DNA from 3 places in the Pseudomonas sp. FG29 genome. Region 3 is predicted to be linked to each of the others. Evidence: riboswitches for the same ligand, from Rfam matches in the RefSeq annotation. Region 3 holds a riboswitch; each other region holds the start of a gene.
The links. Region 3 has a riboswitch for cobalamin ahead of cobW (cobalamin biosynthesis protein CobW). Riboswitches for the same ligand answer to the same signal wherever they lie in the genome.
Positions count from the first base shown of each region.

Region 1: another riboswitch for cobalamin. It lies ahead of cobO (cob(I)yrinic acid a,c-diamide adenosyltransferase); the one in region 3 lies ahead of cobW (cobalamin biosynthesis protein CobW).
Region 2: another riboswitch for cobalamin. It lies ahead of ACODS1_RS12150 (energy-coupling factor ABC transporter permease); the one in region 3 lies ahead of cobW (cobalamin biosynthesis protein CobW).

Region 1 is NZ_JBMDJU010000014.1:23,532-27,719, forward strand. Features, by position in the region: gene ACODS1_RS15245 (sensor domain-containing diguanylate cyclase) at 1-982, opposite strand, end outside; cobalamin riboswitch at 1,451-1,660, shown strand; gene cobO (cob(I)yrinic acid a,c-diamide adenosyltransferase) at 1,837-2,448, shown strand; gene ACODS1_RS15255 (cobyrinic acid a,c-diamide synthase CobB) at 2,448-3,740, shown strand; gene bluB (5,6-dimethylbenzimidazole synthase) at 3,737-4,188, shown strand, end outside.
Region 2 is NZ_JBMDJU010000009.1:125,401-129,588, forward strand. Features, by position in the region: gene ACODS1_RS12145 (acyl-CoA dehydrogenase family protein) at 1-1,523, shown strand, start outside; cobalamin riboswitch at 1,677-1,879, shown strand; gene ACODS1_RS12150 (energy-coupling factor ABC transporter permease) at 1,919-2,602, shown strand; gene amn (AMP nucleosidase) at 2,699-4,171, shown strand.
Region 3 is NZ_JBMDJU010000005.1:53,800-57,987, forward strand. Features, by position in the region: gene cobN (cobaltochelatase subunit CobN) at 1-1,432, opposite strand, end outside; gene cobW (cobalamin biosynthesis protein CobW) at 1,562-2,611, opposite strand; cobalamin riboswitch at 2,706-2,901, opposite strand; gene ACODS1_RS08025 (cobalamin biosynthesis protein) at 2,988-3,419, shown strand; gene cobM (precorrin-4 C(11)-methyltransferase) at 3,416-4,171, shown strand.

The DNA of each region.
Region 1 (4,188 bases), on a different contig from region 3:
GGTTGGAGAGTTGGGTCAGCGAGTCCGTCGTTGCCAGAACATTGAGCTCGACCTCGAAGTTCTTGCGTTCGGTGATGTCGGTGATGAAGCCATGCCAGAGCACGCTGCCGTCGTCCTGGGGAGTCGGTCTGGCCGCGCCTTGGCACCAGGTATGGCTGCCATCGCTGCGGCAGACCCGATATTCCAGGCGCCAGGGCGTGAGGTTGCGGGTCGCGCTTTCCAGCGATCCCATGTAAAGCCCAAGATCATCCGGGTGCAGCAATTGCCGCAGGCGCTGCGGGTTGGCCTGCAACTCGGCCGGGGAGACACCGTAAATCTCCTGTGAACCGGCGCTGATGTAGGTGAACTGGCCGCTGCCATCTGCCTGGGCATGGAACTGGAAGACCATGCCGGGGATTTCATTGCTCAGTGCGCTCATCAGTTCGGCCGTCTGCTCGAGCTGCTCGGCCATGTTGCGCAGCGCGCTGATGTCGGTCGTGGTGCCGACCATGCGCAGTGCCTTGCCGCTGCGGTCGCGTTCCACCACCTTGCCACGGCTGCGCACCCAGAGGTAATGACCGTCGCGGTGACGGATGCGGTGCTCGACCTCGTAGGCTTCGGTACGTTGTTCCAGGTGGTCGATTATGGTGGCCTGAACGCGGGCGAGATCGTCCGGATGGATGCGTTTGTAGCTGTCGTGAATGTCGTCGCCGATTTCATGCTCGGCATAGCCGATCAACGCCTTCCAGCGTGGCGAGTAGTGAATGCGATCCTTGTTCAGGTCGCGATCCCAGATGCCGGTGTTACTGCCGTCGATGGCGAGCGCCATGCGTTGTTCCCGGCGCATCAGGGCTTGCTGTTCCCAGGTGATTGTCAGCAGCGTGTCGAGGCTGCTGACGATATCGCTCAGTGCCTCGCTGCCATCGGGCGTTTGCGCGCGCTCGTGGAAAAGGCACAGCAAAGCCTTGCCGGCCGCCAGCGGGAGCAGGCTCAGGGCCTGCACGGAATCTGGCGGATCCATCCCGAGCTGACGGGCGATCGCTTGCCGATCTACGAGATGTCGTGCGGTTTCGGGCCACTGCCCTGGGTGCTGGGCGGGCGTATCGGCAAGTGGCTGTCCGCTGAACGCGACGACGTGAGCCTGATGCGGAGCTTTCTCCAGCACGAGCGCCGTGGAGGCATGCGTGTGCGTACAGGCGAGCCGCAGCAGTGGCAAGCAGGCTTGCGCAAGAGGTGAATGCGACCCGTTGAAGGCAAACGTGAACAGCATTGGGACTCCACGTTCGTGAAAATGGGTGGCGCGAATAGGGGTTCAGGATTTGGTGCGAGCGGAATCTGCCGTCGCGCGCAGGCTTTGAGTTCGGTTATGGGCATTAGTTTAGGCGCGAGGGCGCATTGTGCCATTAATCCGGGTGCATGGGCGGAGACGGCGCAGCGCCGAAGATTGACGCGCAGCCCTGCCAGCCTCTACCCTGCGCGCCTTGCTTCAGGTGCCCCGCGTCGCTGTAACCGGCGACCGAGGGGTGAAACAGGGAAGCCGGTGCGCATGCCGGCGCTGCCCCCGCAACGGTAGGTGAGTCAAACGCCGCTTCAGGCCACTGTGCAAGGCACGGGAAGGCGCGGCGGGGCGCCATTGGCGTCGCTCACGAGCCCGGAGACCGGCCTGTCGCAGTTTCATGGCATCGCGGAGGGCGCTGTCCGGCTTACGCCCCGGTTCAACCGGGGCGTTCGTGTTTGCGTCTTCCGCCTGCCTGACCAGCCACCAGCGCCTGGAGACGTCGCGTGCACTCGCATGCTTCCTCACCATCGTCGCACCTTCGAATGACGGTGCCGGCGCCTGATGTACGGGAACACAGCATGAGCGAATCCGCCGAACGCGATGCCCGCCACAAGGCGCGCATGCAGCGCAAGAAAGCCCTGATCGACGAGAAGATTGCCCAGGCCCAGGATGAATATGGCCTGTTGCTGGTGCATAGCGGCAATGGCAAGGGCAAGAGCAGCAGCGCCTTCGGTATGGTCGCGCGCGCCCTCGGTCACGGCATCAAGGTTGGTGTGGTGCAGTTCATCAAGGGCGCGGCCAGCACCGGCGAAGAAACCTTCTTTCGCCGCTTCCCCGAGGAAGTCAGCTATCACGTGATGGGCGAGGGCTTCACCTGGGAAACCCAGGATCGCCAGCGCGACATCGCCAAGGCGCAGGAGGCCTGGGCCGTGGCCCGGCGCCTGCTCAGCGATGAATCCGTTGGCCTGGTGGTGCTGGATGAGCTGAACATCGCCCTCAAGCACGGCTATCTCGAACTGGACGCGGTGCTGGCCGATATCGAGGCTCGGCCACTGCTGCAGCACGTGGTGGTGACCGGCCGGGGCGCCTTGCCGGGGATGATCGAGGCGGCCGATACGGTTACCGAGATGAGCCTGGTCAAGCATGCCTTCAAATCCGGGGTGAAGGCGCAAAAGGGCATCGAATTCTGATGACGACACGTCACTGCCCGGCGCTGCTGATCGCCGCGCCGGCGTCCGGCCAGGGCAAGACCACCGTTACCGCAGCGCTGGCGCGCCTGCACACCCGGCAGGGGCGCAAGGTGCGGGTGTTCAAATGCGGCCCGGACTTTCTCGACCCGATGATCCACGCCCGTGCCAGCGGCGCGCCGGTGTATCAGCTCGACCTGGCCATGGTCGGCGAGGCGGAGAGCCGTCGTCTGCTGTGGCAGGCCGCTGGCGAGGCCGATCTGATTCTGATCGAAGGGGTGATGGGCCTGTTCGACGGCAAACCCTCGGCCGCCGACTTGGCGCGCCACTTCGGTGTGCCGGTGCTGGGGGTTATCGATGGTGCGGCGATGGCGCAGACCTTCGGTGCGCTGGCCCATGGCCTGGCCACCTTCCAGCCGGATCTGCCCTTTGCCGGGGTGCTCGGCAACCGCGTTGCTAGTAGCCGCCATGGCGATATCCTGCGGGATGCCCTGCCGCCTAGCATTCGCTGGTTCGGCGCCTTGCCGCGCAGCGCCGCAGTGGAGTTGCCCAGCCGCCATCTGGGCCTGGTGCAGGCGGGCGAGTTGACGGATCTGGATGCGCGCCTGGACGCTGCTGCCGATGCACTGGCTGCCAGTGCTGATGTCGATCTGCCGCCGGCGGTAAGTTTTGCCGCGCCGCAGATCGACGAGCCTGCGCCCCTGTTGAACGGTGTGCGCATCGGCGTGGCGCGCGATGCCGCGTTCGCCTTCCTGTATCAGGCCAACCTCGACCTGCTGCAGGCGCTCGGCGCCGAGCTGTGCTACTTCTCGCCGCTGGCCGATAGCGAGCTGCCCGAGGTGGACAGCCTTTACCTGCCCGGCGGCTATCCCGAGCTGTACCTGGCCGAGCTGGAAGCCAATCAGGCCATGGCGGCGGCGATCCATGCCCATCATCAGGCCGGCAAGCCGTTGCTCGCCGAATGTGGCGGCATGCTCTATCTGCTGGACGAGTTACGGGACAAACAAGGAGCCAGCGGGCGCATGCTCGGTCTGCTGGTCGGCAGCGCCGCCTTGCAACCGCGCCTGACCGCGCTGGCTCTGCAGGCGGTGACGCTGCCGGAAGGCGAGCTGCGCGGGCATAGCTACCATCATTCGCGCCTGGACAGCCCGCTCGAACCGCTGGCGCTCGGTCGCTGCCCGAACGGCAAGCCGGTGGCCGAAGCGGTCTATCGTCTCGGCCGGCTGACCGCCAGCTACATCCACTTCTATTTACCGTCCAACCCGGAGGCGGCCGCCGCGCTGCTGCGCCCATGAGCGAGCACGCGTTCAGCCCCGAGGAGCGCGCGGCGGTGTACCGCGCCATCGCCGAGCGTCGCGATATGCGTCATTTCGCCGGTGGCGAGGTGCCGCCCGAGGTTCTGGCGCGTCTGCTCGAAGCGGCGCACCACGCGCCCAGCGTTGGGTTGATGCAGCCCTGGCGCTTTTTGCGTATCAGCGATCCGCAACTGCGTGAGGCGGCTCATGCGTTGGTGGAGGCCGAGCGGGTGCGTACCGCCGAAGCCCTGGGCGAGCGCAGCGACGCGTTCATGCGCCTGAAGGTCGAGGGTATTCGTGACTGCGCCGAGCTGCTGGCCGTGGCGCTGATGGACGGGCGCGAAGCGCATATCTTCGGCCGACGCACGCTGCCGGAAATGGATATGGCCTCGGTCGCCTGCGCCATTCAGAATCTGTGGCTGGCCGCGCGTGCCGAAGGGCTGGGGCT
Region 2 (4,188 bases), on a different contig from region 3:
CCGACGAGCGCCTGAGTGCCTACGGCGCATTGGCCGGTGGCACGCTGATGCAGGCCGGCTTTCTCGCTAACGAGAACAAACCGGTGTTCAAGAGTCATGATCGCTACGGTAACCGCATCGACCTGGTGGAGTTCCATCCGGCCTATCACGAACTGATGCGCACGGCGGTCGAGCATGGTCTGCCTTCGTTGCCCTGGGCCGATCCGCGTGCCGGCGCGCATGTCGCCCGTGCCGGCCTGACCTACCTGCACAGCCAGGCCGAGGCCGCCAGTGGCTGCCCGCTGACCATGACCTTTGCCGCCGTGCCGGCCATTCGTCTGCAGCCCAACGTGGCCGAACAGTGGCTGCCGAAGATCCTGTCCACCGAGTACGATCCGAGCAACCTGCCGATGGAGCAGAAAACCGGCGTCACCATCGGCATGGCCATGACCGAGAAGCAGGGCGGCACCGACGTGCGTGCCAACACCACCCGCGCCTACGCCATCGGTCTTGGCGGGCCGGGGCAGGGCTACGAGCTGGTCGGCCACAAATGGTTCTGCTCGGCGCCGATGTGCGACGCCTTCCTCACCCTGGCCTACACCGACAAGGGCCTGTCGTGCTTTCTGCTGCCGCGTCATCGTCCGGACGGCACGCGCAACCAGTTCTACATCCAGCGCCTGAAGAACAAGCTGGGCAACTGGGCCAACGCCTCCAGCGAGGTGGAATACCGTGGCGCCTTTGCCTGGATGCTCGGCGAGGAAGGGCGCGGCGTGCCGACCATCATCGAGATGGTGGCCATGACCCGCTTCGACTGCATGGTCGGCTCCAGCAGCCTGATGCGCCAGGCCCTGACCCAGGCCGCGCACCACTGCGCGCACCGTCAGGTGGGCGGCAAGCGGCTCGCCGACCAGCCACTGATGCAGAACGTGCTCGCCGACCTGGCGCTGGAGAGCGAAGCCGCGCTGGCGCTTTGCATGCGCATGGGCCGCGCGCTCGATCACCAGCATGATGCGCAGGAAGACAAGTTCGCCCGCCTGGTCACCGCCGTGGGCAAATACTGGATCTGCAAGCGCGCCCCGGAAATGATCTACGAGGCCAGCGAGTGCATGGGCGGTGCCGGTTACGTCGAGGAAACCATCCTGCCGCGCCTGTACCGCGAGGCGCCGGTCAACTCGATCTGGGAAGGCTCCGGCAACGTGCAATGCCTGGACGTGCTGCGTGCTCTGTCCAAGGAGCCGGGCGTTCTCGATGCACTGTTCGATGAGTTGGGCGATGGCCACGGCGATGCCCGCCTCAAGGCGCATATCCAGCGCCTTAAAGCCGATTTTGCCGATACCGCCGATATCCAGTACCGCGCCCGCCAACTCACCGAAGATATGGCCGTGGCCCTGCAGGCCAAGCTGCTGCTGGAGGCAGGCAACGCCACCGTCTCCGATGCCTTTATCGCCAGCCGCCTGGAAGGCCGTGGACGGGTCTACGGCACTCTGCCGCGAGGTGTCGACGTCGAGGCGTTGCTGGCGCGTAGCACGCCGAATCTGCTTTGATTCTTGAGCGATCTTTAACAAGGAACAGTTGGTGGATTTTTAGCGGCTGATTTTTCCCTTTGGGATAGTTGGTCGTACTAAACGTGCTCCCCGCGCCAACAGGGATGAGTCAAGCGTGCCAGCCCGGCGCGCTGTTTTTTAGCCCAGTAGGCGAGTAATCTGGCGGCCGATGGTTCTGCGTGCACGTACGTGACGCGGATGAAAAGGGAACAGGGTGCGGCGAGTCTCGCCAATGCCCTGGCTGCCCCCGCAACTGTAAGCGGCGAACGATGCCCTCATGCCACTGACTCCGGTCGGGAAGGCGGGCGAAGTGCCAAGCCGTGAGCCAGGAGACCTGCCATCGAATCCATCGATCCTCCAACTCGTCGCGCGGTGGGCGCGGCCAAGGAACTTGCATGCATATCGAACCCGGTGTCGTCGAAGGCGCCAAGATCTTCCTCAGCTACGCAACCGCAGTCGGTGCCTTCGGGCTGACCGCCAAACTGGCGCGCGATGCCATCCGCGACAACGGCGGGGCGACCGCCCTGGCGCTGCGCAGCCTGCTGACCACGGCGCTGGTGTTCTGCTTCTTCGAGGTATTGCCGCACCATGCGGTTGGCGTTTCCGAGGTGCACCTGATCCTCGGCTCCACCTTGCTCCTGCTGTTCGGCGCCGGTGCCACGGCCGTCGGTCTGGCCGCTGGCCTGCTGCTGCAAGGGCTGTTGTTCGCCCCATTCGACCTGCCGCAGTACGGCATGAACGTCACCACGTTGCTGGTGCCGCTGTGGGCCATCAGTGTGCTGGCCAAACGTATCGTTGCGCCCGGTACCGCCTACGTCGACCTGTCCTACAAGCAGGCGCTGGCGCTGTCGACCGCCTATCAGGGCGGCATTGTTGCCTGGGTCGGCTTCTGGGCCTTCTACGGCCATGGCTTTACCAGCGATAACCTGGCCGCGGTGGGCAGCTTCGGCCTGGCTTATATGAGCGTGATTCTGGTCGAGCCGCTGATCGACCTGGGGGGGCTGGCTGGTGCCAAGGCGCTGGCGCGTTTCAGCCGAGGCCCGCTGTTCAACGTGCGACTGCATCAGGCAGCCGTCTGATGCAAAGTGCGGCGGCCACTGGTTCGGTCGCCGCGCTATGTTTTGCCATGAGGTTACAGGCAAGATAGGGGCGTTCGTTCAGCCAGGAAGACGCCTGTGAAAGCCTGTTCCGATGATTTCATCGTTGCCCATACCCCTGAAGAGGCGGTCGACCGCCTTGCTGCGCTGCACCAGGAAGCCACCGGTGCCCTGAGCCACGCGCTCAAGCGTTACCTCAAGGAGCGCATCCGCCCGGATGCCAGCGAGCACTGCCTGTTCCGCTACCCCGAACTGCGCCTGACCTACCTGTGCCAGGGCGAGGTGCCGACCACCGTGCGCGCCTACGCCAAGGTGCAGATCCCAGGCACCTACGCGATCACCGTGACCCAGCCGGCGGCCTTCCGCAAATACCTGCTGGAGCAGCTGCGCCCATTGATGAACGACTTTACCGTGCGGGTGGAGGTCGGCCGCAGCCAGCAGAACATTCCCTACCCTTACGTGGTTGAGGGCGGCGATGAGCTGGCCGGCAGTGGCGTGACTGCCGCCGAGCTGGCGCGGGTGTTCCCCAGCACCGACCTGTCCGCCGCCACCGATGGCACCGCCGATGGCCTGTACGACTGGGAGAACATCGACCCGCTGCCGCTGGCGCTGTTCGACGCGGCGCGTACCGACTTCTCGCTCAAGCGCATCCAGCACTACACCGGCAGCGACTGGCGCCATGTGCAGCCCTGGATTCTGCTGACCAACTACCACCGTTACGTCGACCAGTTCATCCGCCATGGCCTGGATATGCTGGTGGGCGACTCGCGTTTCACCCGCATGGTGCTGCCCGGCAATGTGGTGATCGAGCGCGGCATGAACGAAGGCGAGATGCAGGCGATCATCGAGAACGTGGTCTGGCACCGCTACCAGATGCCGGCCTACCACCTGCAGGCCGAAGATGGCCATGGCGTGACGCTGGTGAACATCGGCGTCGGCCCGTCCAACGCCAAGAACATCACTGACCACCTGGCCGTGCTGCGCCCGCACTGCTGGTTGATGATCGGCCACTGTGGCGGCCTGCGTCAGTCGCAGACCATCGGCGATTACGTGCTGGCCCACGCCTACATGCGCCGCGACGGCATCCTCGACCGCGTGCTGCCACCGCACATCCCGCTGCCGGCGCTGGCCGAAGTGCAGCAGGCGCTGCAGGAGGCGGCCAAGCAGGTGACGGGCGAGCAGGGCGATGAGCTGAAGAAGCGCCTGCGCACCGGCACCGTACTGACCTATGACGATCGCAACTGGGAACTGCGCTGGGCCCAGGAACGCCCGCTGATCAACCTGTCGCGCGCGGTGGCGGTGGACATGGAAAGCGGCACCATTGCTGCGCAAGGCTATCGCCTGCGGGTGCCCTACGGCACGCTGCTGTGCGTGTCCGACAAACCCCTGCACAGCGAGATCAAGCTGCCCGGTGCGGCGGGCGCCTTCTACGAGCGCGCGGTGACCCAGCACCTGCATATCGGCATCGCCGCCCTAGAGCTGATGCGCAGCCAGCTCGACTCGCTGCACTCGCGCAAGCTGCGTAGCTTCGACGAGCCGCCGTTCCGTTGATAAGCAGGGCGTGGCCT
Region 3 (4,188 bases):
CCCAGCGTTCGCGCACTGCCTGCTGGTTGGCAGCCGGTAGGCTGTGGAAAAACGCCAGGTAGTCGTCCAAAGCCAAGCTCTGCGCACAGGGCCGTGTATCCAGCCCATCGAGATCGTTGGTGACGCCACCGAGCAGGCTGTGGACAAGTGCGGTACCGCTCTCCGGCAGGTTATCCACCGGATAGCCCTGCTGTTGCAGCGCCTGCAGGATATTCAGCGCGGCGGCCGGCGTATCCAGGCCCACGCCATTACCAATACGACCATCGCGGGTCGGGTAGTTGGCCAGAATCAGGCCGATTCGCTTCTGATCGTTGCTTTTGATCGCCAACTGACACCAGTTGCGCGCCATTTCGGCGACGCAGGACATACCCGGCTCGTGCGCCTGGTAGCACACCACATCGCTCTGGCTACGCTCGCTGCGCCAGGCCAGGCCCTTGAAGCTGATGGCAGTGCCGATCAGCCGGCCATCCAGCTCGGGCAGCACCACATGCATGGCCAGGTCACGCGAGCCCAGGCCTTGGGCGCTGGCCTGCCACTGCGTGTGGTTATCCAGCGAACAGATGGCCTGCAGCACCGGGATATCACGGCGAAACACCCGCGCCTGCGGCGCCTCGGGATTGGACAGGGCAAAGCCGGTGGTATTGATGATCAGCGCGGTGCTCGTCTCGTCCAGCCAGGCCTGCACCTGATCCAGGCAGGCCGGTTCCTTGAGGCTGGCCACGGCAATCGGCAGCGGGTTGAGCCCCTGAGCGACAACGTGCTGGCAAAAGGTATCGACGAAAGCGGTGTTCGCCGATTGCACATGGTTGCGGTAGAACAGCAGCGCCACCACAGGCGCATCCGGTTGCCACTGCGCCTGCCAGTCAGCCAGCGCCGCCGGGCTGCGCTGCGGATGATAGAGGCCGACACGCGGCAGCGGTTGCGGCTCCTGCCAGCTGTCATCACGGCCCAGCCAGCGGCTGCCGATGCAGCGAAATAGCTGGCGAGCATTATCCAAGCCGCCCTGGCGCAGGTACTGCCAGAGGCGCTGGCTGTCTTCTCCACTGACGTTGCCGAGCGCATTCAGCTCCGGGTCGGGCTTGTCGTCACCGGGCACCATGATCACCGTAGCGCCGCGCGCGCCCAGTTCCACCAGGCGCTCGACGCCATAGCGCCAGTAACTCACCCCGCCATGCACGGAGATCAGGATGACCTTGGCATGCTGCAGCACCTGCTCGACGTAGAAATCGACCGAGGCGTTGTTGCTCAGTTGCGCCGGGCTGGCCAGGCGCAGGCTGGGGTAGTCGTCCGGCAGTTGCCGGGCGGCTTCAGCCAGCAACGACAGATGCGAATCCCCCGTGCACAGCAGCACCAGCTCGGCAGGCGTCTGGCCAAGGTCGGCGATGCTGTCGGCCGGCAGTTGGGCGCCGGGCTGGGTGCGCAGTAAGTGCATATTCGGCTCTGTGGGAGGGGGCTTTAGCCGCGATTGGTCTTAGCGCCGTAGGGTGGACTCAGTTATCCGGCGGACTGTTCGCTTCGCTCCTGAGCCCGCCCTACGATCAAGTACGCCCTACGCTCTGTATCAAGCCAGCGCCGCTTTCAGCTCGGCCTCGATAGCCGCGCGGTCGAGCTGCTGGCCGATCACCACCAGGCGGCTCAGGCGCGGCTCGTCGGCCTGCCAGGCGCGGTCGAAGTGGCGGTCGAAGCGCTGGCCAACGCCCTGCACCAGCAGGCGCATGGGTTTGCCAGGGATCGCCGCAAAGCCTTTAACCCGCAGAATGCCGTACTTGGCCACTGCGTCCTTCAGCGCGGCCAGCAGGCGCGCCTCCTCTGTTTCCGGTAGTTCCACGTGGAACGAGTCGAATTCTTCGTGATCGTGATCCTCGTCTTCATCGTCATGATGAGTACGGCGACTGTCGATATGCAGCTCGGTCTCGCTGTTCAGGCCCAGCAGCACATCCAACGGCAGTTCGCCGCCGTGCGCCTCGATCACCTTGACCGCCGGCGGTAGTTCTTCGGCCACCTCGGCACGTACGGCGGCCAGCGCCTCGACGTCGAGCAGGTCGGCCTTGTTGAGGATCACCAGGTCGGCGCTGGCCAGCTGGTCGGCGAACAGTTCGTGCAGCGGCGATTCGTGGTCGAGGTTGGGGTCGAGCTTGCGCTGTTCGTCCACCTGATCGGGGAAGGCGGCGAAGGTGCCAGCGATCACTGCCGGGCTGTCGACCACGGTAATCACCGCGTCGACCGTGCAGGCATTGCGGATTTCCGGCCAGTTGAAGGCCTGCACCAACGGCTTGGGCAGGGCCAGGCCGCTGGTCTCGATAAGGATATGGTCGAGGTCACCACGACGCGCCACCAGCTCGCGCATCACCGGGAAGAACTCTTCCTGCACGGTGCAGCACAGGCAGCCGTTGGCCAGCTCGAAGACGCGGCCATTCGCCTCCTCCTCACTGCAGCCGATGGAACATTGCTTGAGGATCTCGCCATCGATGCCCAGCTCGCCGAACTCGTTGACGATCACCGCGATACGGCGGCCGCCGGCATTGGCCAGCAGGTGGCGCAGCAGGGTGGTTTTGCCGGCACCGAGAAAACCGGTGACGATGGTGACTGGCAGTTTGGCGAGGGTTTTCATGGAGGGCCCCGTGGCGTCATTAAGTTCGGCGGACGGGTACGCGCAGGCGGGCACGCAAGAGCGTGCTGGCCGCGTCGGATCACCCCGTCCGAGCATGTGGCTGTGTATCGAGGCAGGTCTCCTGGCTCACGGCTTGCGCTACGCGCATCCCTTCACCTTCCCGCCGATGGCAGTGGTATGTCGAAGGGTTTACGACCGTTTACAGTTGCGGGGGCAGCCAGGGCATCGACCCTGTTCCCTCTTAGCTTCCCGGCGGCTTGCCGGGAAGAACCTCGAAAGCGAGAAGGCTACGCAGGCCGCGGCGGCCGGTCAATCGCGGTTGACCGCTGGCAGGTGTCATGATGAGCTACGCCACCGCTCAGCCCGAATGTCACTCATGTTGCCGACCACCTCCGCTCACCCTTCTGCGATACAAGTCGTTGCCGGGCTGGGATGTCGCCGTGGCTGCAGCCTGGACGAGTTGCTCGACCTGCTTATCCACAGCCTGGCCCGGCATGAGCTGACGGTGGACAACCTCGCCGGCCTAGCCAGCATCGCCCACAAGCGCGACGAAGCCAGCCTGCATGAACTGGCCGAGCATCTGGGCCTGGAGCTGGTGTTCTTCGCCCCCGAGCAACTGAGCACCTATCAAGCCATGACCGCCGGCAGTGCATTGACCCAGGCAGCTACCGGTAGCCCTGCCGTCGCCGAGCCCTGCGCCCTGGCATTGGCAGCGCGCCTGGGCACATCGCCCTGCCTGCTCGGCGAGAAAAACCGTAGTGCCAGCGCCACCTGTGCGCTGGCCTCCTTCGATAGAGAACCTGCATGACCGTCTACTTTATCGGTGCTGGCCCCGGCGACCCCGAACTGATCACCGTCAAGGGACAACGCCTGATCCGCTCGTGCCCGGTGATTCTCTACGCCGGCTCGCTGGTGCCCGAGGCGGTGCTGCAGGGTCACAGCGCCGAACAGGTGGTGAACACCGCCGAGCTGAACCTTGGCGAGATCATCACGCTGCTGCAGGAGACCCATGAACGCGGCCTGGACGTGGCCCGCGTGCACTCAGGCGACCCGTCGCTGTACGGCGCCATTGGCGAGCAGATTCGCGAGCTGCGCGCGCTCGGCATTCCCTTCGAGATCATTCCCGGCGTTACCGCCACCGCTGCCTGTGCGGCGTTGCTGGAATCCGAGCTGACTCTGCCGGGCATCGCCCAGACGGTGATTCTTACCCGCTACGGCACCACTTCGCCGATGCCTGAGGGCGAGCAACTGCATGACCTGGCGCGGCACCGCGCGACCCTGGCCATCCATCTCGGTGTGCGCCATCTGCCGGCCATCGTCGAAGAACTGCTGCCGCACTATGGCGCCGACTGCCCCATCGCGGTTATCCACAGAGCGAGCTGGCCGGATCAGGACTGGGTGCTGGGCACACTGACCGATATCGAAGAGAGGGTCGCCGCCAAAGACTTCCGCCGCACGGCGCTGATCGTGGTCGGACGCGTACTCGATCCAGGTGCCTTCGCGGAATCTGCGCTGTATGACGCAGCGCATCGGCACCTCTACCGTCCCGGCAGTGATTGAACCCTGGCGAGAAACTG